DNA from 2 places in the Paenibacillus sp. Mc5Re-14 genome. Region 2 is predicted to be linked to the other one. Evidence: predicted binding sites of a transcription regulator. Region 2 holds the regulator's gene; the other holds the start of a gene.
The links. Region 2 encodes Rex, which represses fermentation and respiration genes when NADH is low (regulators of the CRP and FNR family bind a similar motif). Its sites were predicted from a motif close to TTGTGAAATATTTCACAA; they were not measured.
Positions count from the first base shown of each region.

Region 1 (5,985 bases), 1.6 Mb from region 2:
AAAATGATGGCAAGCCAAATTAATCCGCATTTTCTGTTTAACGCGTTAGAATCCATTCGAATGAAAGCACATTTGAATGGGGAAGCAGAGATTGCAACGACGGTCCGTTTGCTTGGCAGGCTGATGCGCAGGAATCTGGAGATTGGCAGTGGTAAAACAACCGTATTACAGGAGCTGGATATGGTTCGATCCTATTTGCAAATTCAGCAGTTCAGGTTTGGGAATCGTTTGGTCTATGAAGTGAATTTGGAAGAAAGCGCGAAGGAGATGTCGATTCCTCCCTTAATCATACAACCGCTAGTGGAAAATGCAGTTATTCATGGCCTAGAAAATAAGGAAGATCCAGTTACCGTGAAGGTAGATATCACAATAGAACAAAGAGAACTGCACATTAAAGTGGCTGATGATGGAATTGGCATGAAGGAAGAACAACTGACCCGTCTGTTGGCTCGGATCACGGGTACGGAGGAGCCGGAAGGGAGCAGTATTGGTCTGCGTAATGTTCATCAACGTCTGACATTGATGTATGGTGAACGTTATGGTCTGCATATTGAAAGCGCATTACAGGTAGGAACAACCGTATACTTTTCCATACCAAGGGAGGAAGCGTCGAATGTATAAAGCGATGATTGTAGATGATGAGCCTGCGATTCGTGAAGGACTGTCTTCCATTATTGACTGGGGGGATTGTGGCTTTCGCATCGTCGATACGGCAGAGAACGGACGCGAGGCTCTGGAAAAGTTCGGAGAGCATCGACCGGAACTGGTCATTGTAGATATTCGTATGCCTGGGATGAGTGGATTGGAGGTTATACAAAGCATACGCCAAATGAATGGGGAGCCGTTTCACTTTCTCATTTTAAGCGGATATGCAGACTTTAATTATGCTAGGCAAGCCATGGGATTCGGGGTGGATGGTTATCTGTTGAAGCCGGTTGATGAGGAAGAAATGACGTTAGAGCTGAAACGAGTACGACAAAGCATTGAGAATGAAAAGGGAGATGGAAAGTGGGGGAGTCCATCTTCGCATGAGCGCGATTGGATTGAAGCACTGTTGTTTCCGGTTCATTCAGAGCACCCTCGGGATAATGTAGAACCCAGCCATCGTGCATCCAAGCAAGCTGATCACCAAAGCGGCGCTGGAAAGCATGGACAACAGCCAGCGTTACCAGCATTGGACTGGAGTAGCTATCAGGTGATTTTGCTGGATTTGCGTATACCTGACTGGGATCGGCAAGCCCGGCAGTTGGCAGCAAAGCAGCGGCTAGCGGAATTGTGTCGTGATCAGGATAGAGGCATTGTGTTTGAGGCTGGAATATATACGGGCCTATTGCTTCCTGCCATGTTAAAAACGGAGCAAGATGCTGTTCAGTTGCTGGCTGCATGGCGACAGGAACTAAAGCCTTGGGTAAATGAAATCTATGGGGCTGCTGGCGCTCCGGTAGACATTCTTAGCGATATCCCCAGATCTTTTGAACAAGCGTTACGATTATTGGAGCGTACGTTTTTGTTCCGGGCAGAAAGAGTCATGCTTCCCGGAGACCTACGTGAATGGGAGACAGTCCATGCTGAAATGGATGAAGCGTCTGACAGAGCCTCGGATGACCCCATGCGTTATGCAGAAAAGCTGTACTATGCGCTGGATATGGCTAATGGTAAAGCGGCGACCCGTGTCATTAAGGACATGGAAATCCAATTTCCACAGATTTATCGTACAGAATCTGCAATCAAGGCGGCATTCGCTCAGACATTCACACTGGCACTGAACAAGTATGCAGCTGGACAAGAACACAGCCGGACCGTGCTGGAGGAGCACTCTAACCTGATTACCAATGTATATGCTTATTCAACATTGGGCGAGCTGGTGGATCACTCGCTCGAGCATGTGTTGCAGTGGATTGGCCAGACTGATACGAGTGGCAAGGAGATCATCATGAAGCAAATGATTGACTTTATACATGGTCATTATGATGAAAATTTGCGACTGGAGTTACTGGCGGATATGTTCAATTACAATAGTGGGTATTTGGGCAAACTGTTCAAAAGTCATACAGGCGAGGCCTTTAATGCCTACCTGGATAAGGTAAGGATTGAGCGAGCAAGGGAATTGCTTGCACAGGGGATTAAGGTGCACCAAGTGGCGGGTCGCGTGGGATATGCGAATGCAGATTATTTTCATAGTAAATTTAAAAAATATGTTGGTATGTCGCCTTCCTCCTATCGTAATCAGACCCAAAAAAACGGAGGAACAGATGGCTGTTGATCGATTTTCTAAGTTTAACGTTATGAAGTCTCTCTTGCAGATGTCGGAGGTATGTCCTTCGAATGAAGAGAGGCTTTTTTTATATGTTGAAAAAGGACGGATCAATAGAAAATGTCACATTCATTATGGATTTTAAGGCATTTTCATAAAAACGCCATCGTTATGACACAACTTTGACACGATGTTCACATTTTTGATTCTATTTCATTTAAATTTATTCTATATAATGGGGATAATCTGAAGCCCGGTTATGGCAACCATGGCAAGTTAGCTGAGTGGGTCATTTCCTAAAAAAGTGACGGTTTCATATGTAAGAGTGTGAATACAATCACAAATACAAAAGACTTCAGATCACAAACATTAAATCATTGTTAAGGGAAGTACAGGGGAGGAGCAGCATCATGGACGTATTGGATTTGGCACGGTTGCAGTTTGCAACCACTACGATTCTTCATTTTGTTTATGTGCCGATCTCCATTGGATTGTCATTGTTGGTGGCAATTATGGAGACTATGTATGTTATCAAGAAAAAGGATTTGTACAAAAAAATGGCTCAATTCTGGGGGACATTTCTGCTGATTAACTTTGCGCTAGGGGTAGTCACCGGGATTTTGCAGGAGTTCCAGTTCGGAATGAATTGGTCGGACTTTTCCCGTTTTGTCGGTGATGTATTTGGTACGCCGCTAGCCATTGAAGCATTGCTCGCATTTTTCCTGGAATCGACCTTTATCGGTCTATGGGTGTTCGGCTGGGAAAGATTATCCAAAACTGTCCATTTAATTTGCATGTGGCTAGTAGCGATCGGTACGATGCTCTCGGCTTTGTGGATTTTGGCTGCCAATTCATTCATGCAACGTCCCGTAGGATATGGGGTTGTAAATGGCCGGGCAGAAATGCAGGATTTTGCTGCCTTGTTAACGAACGAGCAGCTTTTGTGGGAGTATCCTCACACCATTTTTGCTGCCATTGCAACCGGCGCTTTTCTCGTAGCAGGTATTAGTGCTTGGAAGCTAATGCATAAAAAGAATATGGACTTTTTTAAACCTTCTTTTAAATTGAGCATTATTGTTGCATTAATCTGTGCCATTGCTATTCCTTTGTTTGGTCATGGACAGGCTCAATATTTGATCAAAACACAGCCCATGAAGATGGCAGCCAGTGAAGCTCTGTGGGGAGACAGCGGCGATCCGGCGCCTTGGACGGTTATTGCAAATATTGATCCTGATAAGCAGGAAAATACCTTTGAGATTAAGGTTCCGTTTGCACTGAGCTTTCTGTCGTATAGCAAGTTTTCTGGCTCTGTGCCTGGTATGAAGGAACTTCAAGCACAGTATGAAAAGACCTACGGTCCAGGTGATTATATTCCGCCTGTCCGTACGACCTTCTGGAGCTTCCGCATTATGATTGCGGCAGGATGTGCCATGATTGCACTTGCTCTGTACGGAGCTTACCTGAGTTTTCGACAAAAATTGGAGGGCTCACATCGTTGGTTCTTCCGCCTTATGCTGTGGGGGATATCGCTCCCGTTCATTGGGAATACAGCAGGCTGGATCATGACAGAAATGGGACGTCAGCCGTGGACTGTGTTTGGCTTGCTTCAAACGAAAGATTCTGTTTCACCTACCGTTGTAGCAGGAGAAGTGCTGTTCTCCCTGATTGCATTTACGACGCTGTATCTCATTTTAACGGGTGTACTGGCATTCCTGTTTGCTCGCACCGCTCGTAAAGGCCCAGATATTGAGCCGCATCAGCATACAGTCATTCATGATCCATTTGCTCAAGGAGGTGACAGCATTGTCGTTAAATGATTTATGGTTCTTATTGATCGCAGTGTTGTTTACAGGCTTCTTTTTTCTAGAGGGCTTTGATTTTGGCGTGGGGATGGCAACAGGATTAGTGCCGCGTAATGACCAACAAAAACGTTTGATGATCAATACGATTGGTCCATTCTGGGATGCCAACGAAGTGTGGCTGATTACAGCAGCAGGTGCGATGTTTGCCGCCTTTCCGCATTTTTATGCAACGATGTTCAGCGGATATTATCTGGTATTTGTGTTTATTTTGCTAGGTTTGATCTTGCGAGGAGTCTCCTTTGAGTTCCGTGGCAAGGCCGAAGGAAAAGGGTGGACAGGAACGTGGGATACTTGCATTCTGATTGGCAGCTTCCTGCCGCCGATGCTGTTTGGTATGGCCTTTGCGGCTTTGGTGAAAGGTGTACCTATTCAGCAAAACATGGATTTGAAAGCCGGATTTTTGGATGTGTTCAATGGATACACCGTATGGATTGGACTGACAGTGGTCGGAATGTGCCTCATGCACGGGCTGACGTTCATTTCTCTGCGGACGATTGGTGAAGTCAGAGATCGTGCTCGTGTGATCGCGTCCAAATTTCTTCCGGTATTGGGAATTCTACTTGCTGGTATGGTGGTATGGACTTATTTTGCAACGGATTTATTTGCACGTCGTGGTCCCTTTATGTATGTTGCGGTTGCGGTGGGAATTCTCGCCTATGTGCTGACATGGTATTTCCTGAGGCAGCGCCGCGAAGGATGGGCTTTCGGGATGACAGGTGTCATCATTTTGCTAAGCTTCGTTTCGTTATTCGTTGGCTTGTTCCCAAGATTTATGGTGAGCTCGATCAACAGTGCTTTTGATTTGACGATATATAATGCAAGCTCCAGTCATTACACACTGAAAGCCATGACGATTGTTGCAGCAACGCTTTTACCCTTTGTGTTGGCTTATCAGGCGTGGAGCTATTTTGTTTTCCATAAGCGTCTCAGTGAGAAGGATCATCTGGAATACTAATGGATAAAGCCTGGTTTGAATTAAAGGGCATTCGGCCAGTAATGCTGCTGCTGGCCGCCCTTTCCCTGCTCCAGGGAGCAGCGGTAATTGCACAAGCCATCTTTTTGGCAAAGGCTGTAACGGTTTTCTTTAATAAAAATCCGCTGGTAATGGCTTGGCCATCGCTGGCGTTGTTTTTCGCGGCTTTTGCAGTGAGGCATACGATGATTTGGCTGCAACGCCGGACAGCCGGTCGTTTCGCCGAAGCAGCAGGCGCTTCCTTACGGGAGCGTCTGCTTGCGCGTTTGTTCGAGCGGGGTCCGGGTTTTGCCGCACGGGAAGGAAGCGGCAAGTTGGTGACGCTAGCGCTGGATGGTGTGGATCGGTTTCGCAATTATTTGGAAATATCCATTCCTCGTATGATAGACATGATGGCTGTAACCTTACTGGTGCTTGTGTATGTTTTCACATTAGATATGATTTCAGGTGTGATTTTGACGACTACGATGCCGATTTTGGTGGGCTTCTTTATTTTACTCGGCTTGGCGGCGCGAAAACAGGCAGACAAGCAGTGGCGTTCCTATCGTCTATTATCACATCATTTCACGGATTCGTTGCGTGGCCTACAGACACTAAGGTTTTTGGGACGCAGTCGGGCGCATGGGGAAAGCGTAGGGAAGGTCAGCGACCAATACCGTACGGCAACGATGCGTACGCTGCGGGTAGCGTTTCTTTCTTCATTTGCCCTCGATTTTTTCAGTATGCTGTCGGTCGCTTTTGTAGCAGTAGGCTTGGGGCTGCGTCTGATTAGTGGTTCGGTGGGACTGGAGGCAGCGCTTGCGGTGCTTATTCTGGCACCGGAATATTTTATGCCTATACGCCAGTTGGGATCAGACTATCACGCCTCATTGGACGGTAAGGAGGCTTGGGGAGCG
Region 1 is NZ_CVPD01000001.1:3,401,755-3,407,739, forward strand. It holds gene BN1546_RS15340 (cache domain-containing sensor histidine kinase) at 1-621, shown strand, start outside; gene BN1546_RS15345 (response regulator transcription factor) at 614-2,263, shown strand; gene BN1546_RS15350 (cytochrome ubiquinol oxidase subunit I) at 2,665-4,071, shown strand; gene cydB (cytochrome d ubiquinol oxidase subunit II) at 4,058-5,071, shown strand; gene cydD (thiol reductant ABC exporter subunit CydD) at 5,071-5,985, shown strand, end outside.
Region 1: BN1546_RS15350 (cytochrome ubiquinol oxidase subunit I) is a predicted target of Rex. The motif match lies at 2,580-2,597, and genes of this name have one in related genera.

Region 2 (5,985 bases):
GTGAAACGGGGCAATTTTCTTCGCGTCTCAAACCGTCGGCCAAGCCTGCAAAGTGGGATCAAGCGGCGGCGTTGGAAAATCAGCTTTATGTAACGTTGAGTGAAATTTTGCGCAAGGGCGACAAGCTGATGCTGGATGTCAAGGAAGAACACGACGATTATGCGGCGGATAGTCTCATTACAGATATCACGGGTCTGCTTAAGGATTTGGCGGGGATTAGGGAAAATTTGCGCTTCTTTATACGACTCGATGATGAAACAACCGTATATTGGCTCGAAGCGAGTGGGCAATTCCGTAGTAAATCATTGCAATTTTATGCAGTGCCCGTCGATGTGAGCCGCCAGTTGAAAGAAATGTTTTTTGACAAAAAAAGAAGTATTATTCTGACATCTGCTACTTTATCGGTAGATAAGTCGTTTCAGTACATGACCGATCAACTCGGCTTGCAGGAGGCCGCGGATCAAGGACGATTAATGACGTCACAGCTCCCATCACCTTTTAATTACAGGGATCAGGTGTTGCTGGTCATTCCGCGAGACTTTCCGAGTGTGAAGGGCAGTGTAGGGGATGCACATTTTGTAGAGATGCTCGTTAGCTCTCTAGGAGCGACTGCCCAGGCGACGCGGGGGAGAATGCTTGTTCTGTTTACTTCCTATCGGATGCTCCGGCAAGTGTATGAGCCACTTAAAGAGGCGTTAGCATCCAGCGATATTACCGTGTTAGGACAAGGTGTAGACAGTGGGAGTCGGAGCAAGCTAACCCGTCGTTTTCAGGAAGCCAAGGCTTCTGTATTGCTGGGAACCAGCAGCTTCTGGGAAGGCGTCGATATTCCAGGGAAGGCTTTGACTTGTCTGGCCATCGTTCGCTTGCCGTTTCAACCGCCCAATCACCCGTTACTGGAGGCAAAAAGCGAGCTGCTCCAGCAGCAGAAGAAGAATCCATTTATGAAGCTGTCTGTACCACAAGCAGTTATTCGCTTCAAACAGGGATTTGGGCGATTGGTACGTACAGCGAGCGACCACGGAGTCGTTATCGTTTACGATACGCGTGTGATCGAATCCTATTATGGAAAGCACTTTTTGTACTCGTTACCGGGACCAAAAATGGAGCATATGCCATCGGAGCAAATGGTGCCCCGCATCGCCGAATGGCTCCAATCCGCCCCGGAGACAGAGGCACAACGGACGGACACCTAAAGTCCGTTACAATTAGGGGGAGCAAGTATGAAATCAGATAAAATTTCAGAGGCTGTCGTACGGAGATTACCCGTATATTTACGTTATCTGAATGCACTGCACAAACGGGAGGTGGCTACGGTCTCTTCTCAAGAGCTGGGACAGAGGTTAGATTTGAATCCGGCCCAAATTCGTAAAGATCTTGCCTATTTTGGCGATTTTGGTCGGAAGGGTATCGGTTACGATGTTTCTTATCTAATTGAGAAAATACGCCATATCCTGAAAATCGACCAGCAAATTAATGTAGTATTGGTCGGAGCGGGTAATCTGGGTCAAGCCCTATCAAACTATAACGCTTATTTAAAAGACAATATGAAGATTGTGGCGGTATTTGATGCGTTCCCGGATAAGGTTGGGACCAGAATCAATACCTTAGTCGTTCAGCCGATGGATGAATTGGAAACGACTGTAAAAGAAAAAAATATTCGAATCGGGATTATTACTGTACCTGATTTTGAGGCACAACACGTAGCTGATAGGCTCATTGAGAGTGGAATTGGAGCGATTTTAAACTTTGCACCTATCATTCTCAAGGCACCGGCTAACATTCGGATACATGCCACAGACTTTACAACTGACTTGCTTAGCCTCGCTTATTATCTGGAGGACGGAAAGGAAGAAGCACAATATGACAGTGAATAAATGGATGATTAAAAACGGTTCTTTTGCCGTGAATGGAACTGAAGCTGGGGTAATCCATGGTTTTATGATTGTGGAGGATAGCCGTATTACTTACATTGGCGAGACTCTGCCTGCGGGTGAGGAAGAGACAGAAGCAATCGACGGTAACGGGTTATTGTTTTTGCCTGGTCTGATTAATACTCATGGTCATGCGGCGATGTCTCTGCTGCGAGGGTATGGAGATGACTTGGCACTTCAAGTGTGGCTTCAGGAAAAAATGTGGCCTATGGAAGCCAAGTTTACATCTACGGATGTGTATTGGGGAACATCCTTGTCAGTGCTGGAAATGCTGAAAGGTGGAACCACAACTTTCCTGGATATGTACGATCATATGGATGAGGTGGCACGTGTAGCTGAAGAGTCGGGCATCCGTGCAAGTTTGATGCGTGGAGCCATTGGACTCTGTTCAGAAGAAGAACAGCGGATCAAGCTGGCTGAGGCCGTGACTTTTGCGCGTAACTGGCATGGAAAAGCAGATGGACGTATCACAACGATGATGTCTCCGCATGCCCCATACACATGCCCGCCAGCGTTTATTGAGAAATTTGTTCAAGCAGCACATGATCTCGATTTACCATTGCATACGCACATGTCCGAGACGATCGCCGAAGTTGAGCAAAACGTACGCGACTACGGTTTGCGTCCAGTTGCACACTTAGATAAGCTTGGCTTTTTCTCCCGCCCTTCACTTGTTGCCCACGGCGTACACTTGAACGACGAAGAGATAGCTTTATTAGCGGAACGAGGTGTGGCGGTTTCACATAATCCAGGCAGCAACTTGAAGCTGGCAAGTGGTGTAGCTAGAGTGCCTGAATTGTTGCGTGCAGGAGTTACTGTTTCTCTTGGAACAGACGGTCCTGCTAGCAATAATAACCTGGATATGTTCGAGGAAATGCGTCTGGCGGCACTCATTCACAAGGGAGTATCTGGCGACCCAACAGCAGTTCCTGCAAATGAAGCACTGCGTCTGGCAACAGAGTATGGTGCAAAGTCGATTGGTTTAAAAGAAGTAGGAGCGCTGGCAGCAGGCAACAAGGCTGACTTTATCGCGCTAGATCTGAATCAGGCCCATTTCTTGCCGCGTACAGATCTTATTTCCCATGCCGTATACTCTGCAAGTGCCAAAGACGTGGCTCATGTGTGGGTAGACGGTCGTCAGGTTGTGAAAAACGGCGAATGCCTGACGATGGACGAGGAACGTATCAAACATGAGGCACAAGCCGCCTTTGAAGGGCTGCTGTCGCGCTAATTCAGGTGTCACATCCCCTTAGAGAGGAAGCACAGGTTTGAAAAATAAGAAGAAATGGATAGCGGTCGCCATTTTGGCCGTAATACTGATCCTGGTCAGCATTTTCTGGTATTATTCCTACGTTACTCAAGACCAGGTGGCTGAGAAAAATGCCGCTATCATTAAGGCCAAGCAATCAGGTGGTCTGGTTAGCACGACTCAGACTTGGAAGTCTGTGTGGGATCAGATTTATTGGGTGGTTCAAGGGAAAAACGCACAGAATGAAAATATAATGGTGTGGGTTCCTTTTCAAAAAATGGAAGGACAACCTAACGTACCTGTCGCAGATCCAAGCGGTGTTCATACCGAGCTGATGAAAAACGGAGTCGACGAGCAAAAAATGACAGCGATAATTCAGCAGCAACTTCCAAATGCAAAAATTGTAAGGCTCCAACCGAGTGTGTTCAATGGCGAATATGTATGGCAACTGTTTTACGATGATGAAAGCCATCACAACTATACCTTTTACCGTTTCTCAGATGGAGCATCGACGGGGATAAAGTATACTTTGCCTAATTACTAGCGTGTTATGGGAGTAGTGATGATGGTGAAAGCAATGTATTGTTAAAAGAATAACTGATTGAAGTTGAAAAGACGTAAATGCGATTTAAATCGTATTTACGTCTTTTTTTGCTACTACGAAAATCACAACTCCTCCACACATTGCCTTCGATATTAGATTCACGTTATGATATACTATATTTTATAAGTGATAGACAAAAATGATAGAAAAATGAGTTGCTGATCTTTATAAGATCATGCAATTTGGTTGTTTGTTGACATTCGTCCCGTTTCTTCTGGGTTTTACATTTTGAGAGGAGGATGTTGTTTGAAATTGCGTGCAGTTCCTATTGTTGTGGCGGCCGTTGTGGCAGCCTTGTTGATGTTTGGGGGATGGTTCATTTACCGTCAGGTTACAATGCAAAGTCCTCTGGAAAAACTGGTATCTCAATATCCAGGCGTGACAAGCGCTCAAATAGATATTAAACAGGATCAGGTCGTATTGAAACTAGATCTCAAACCGCAGGCGGATGTGGCCGGATTGGTTGATGTGGTTAAGCAAAAAGGGCAATCCATCATTGGCAGCCGTACCATTAAGCTGGATATCGCAGATCGTTCCAATTCAGCACTGAATCAATGGTGGTCTGAGGCTATGTTTCCTGTAGCCGAAGCGATGGAAAATAAAAAGTATACTCAAATTTCATCTACAGTTGAGCAGATGAAAAAGAAAAAAGCAGGTATCAAGGCTGATACCGATATGGATTCAAACAATGTCTATATCCGACTCAGCGAAGGCAATGCGACTAAGTTTATCGTTTTGCCACGTCAATCTCAGCAAATGGGGGTATGGCCTAATGCCTAGATGGATCAAGGAAATATTAATCGGTATTGTGCCGGTGACTATTATATTTCTCGTTTTTATTGGGGTGAATATTATCCCTCTTTTGGTTGCGGGCGTGATGCTCAGCGGCTTGTTAATGCTCATGCATGCTCGTGGCGGCTTGGCCGTAGGTGCCGGGCAAGAGCGCAAACGTAAAAAAAATGGTCCGGACAAGCTGACTTTTGAGGAAATTGGTGGACAAGAAAGCGCTAAACAGGAATTGCGTGAAGCCTTGGATTTTTTGAATCGGCATGATGAAATTTCCAAATTTGGTATTCGTCCATTGAAAGGCGTTTTGCTTACAGGCCCTCCGGGAACAGGAAAAACGCTGATGGCGAAAGCAGCTGCACACTACACCAATTCTGTGTTTGTTGCAGCTTCAGGCAGTGAATTTGTTGAAATGTACGTGGGTGTCGGTGCAGGTCGTGTCCGTGAGTTGTTTCGGGAGGCTCGCACTCGTGCAGCCAAGGAAAAGAAAGAAAATGCAATTATTTTTATTGACGAGATTGATGTTATTGGTGGTAAGCGTGAGGGTGGACAGCAACGAGAATATGATCAGACTTTGAATCAGTTGCTGACAGAAATGGATGGCATTTATTCGGCAGATACACCGCGGATATTACTTATTGCGGCAACAAACCGTAAAGAAATGCTGGACAGCGCCTTAACGCGTCCAGGACGCTTTGACCGCCATATTCAAGTAGACTTGCCTGATAAGAAGGGCCGTCTTCATATCCTTAAAATTCATGCCAAAAACAAACCGATTCAGGAAGATGCTAATTTGGACAAAATCGCTGAGGAGTCTTACGGTTTTTCCGGTGCACAGTTGGAGAGCGTCATGAATGAAGCGGCCATCTATGCAATGAGACAGGATCGTCAAATGATTGCGCAGAGTCATCTATCCATGGCGATTGACAAGGTGATGATGGGTGAAAAAACAGACCGAGAATCAACATTGGAAGAGAAAAAACGTGTAGCGATTCACGAGCTGGGACATGCTATTATGGCTGAAATCGTCCGTCCCGGTAGCGTAAGTCAAGTAGCGCTCAGCCCGCGTGGGAAAGCGCTCGGTTACGTGCGTCACAATCCACAGCAAGAACATTATTTATATACCAAGCAGTACCTGGAGGAGCAGATTATGATCTCGCTCGCAGGGGCTACTGCGGAAGAAATGTACTATGGCGGTCGAAGTACGGGCTCAAGTAATGATTTTGAGCAGGCGCTGAACATTGTTCATACGATGATGACTTCAGGTTTGACTTCTCTTGGGATTATTAACATGGAAATGGTTACAAAAGAGGAACTTATGCGGGAAAATGGCGAAATTATGAATGACCTGCATAATCGGACTTTGGAGTTGCTGGAAAAGCATCGTCCTGTGTTCGACAATTCTCTTGACA
Region 2 is NZ_CVPD01000001.1:4,985,657-4,991,641, forward strand. It holds gene dinG (ATP-dependent DNA helicase DinG) at 1-1,196, shown strand, start outside; gene BN1546_RS22720 (redox-sensing transcriptional repressor Rex) at 1,224-1,877, shown strand; gene BN1546_RS22725 (amidohydrolase) at 1,864-3,165, shown strand; gene BN1546_RS22730 (cell wall elongation regulator TseB-like domain-containing protein) at 3,203-3,727, shown strand; gene BN1546_RS22735 (hypothetical protein) at 4,034-4,567, shown strand; gene BN1546_RS22740 (AAA family ATPase) at 4,560-5,985, shown strand, end outside.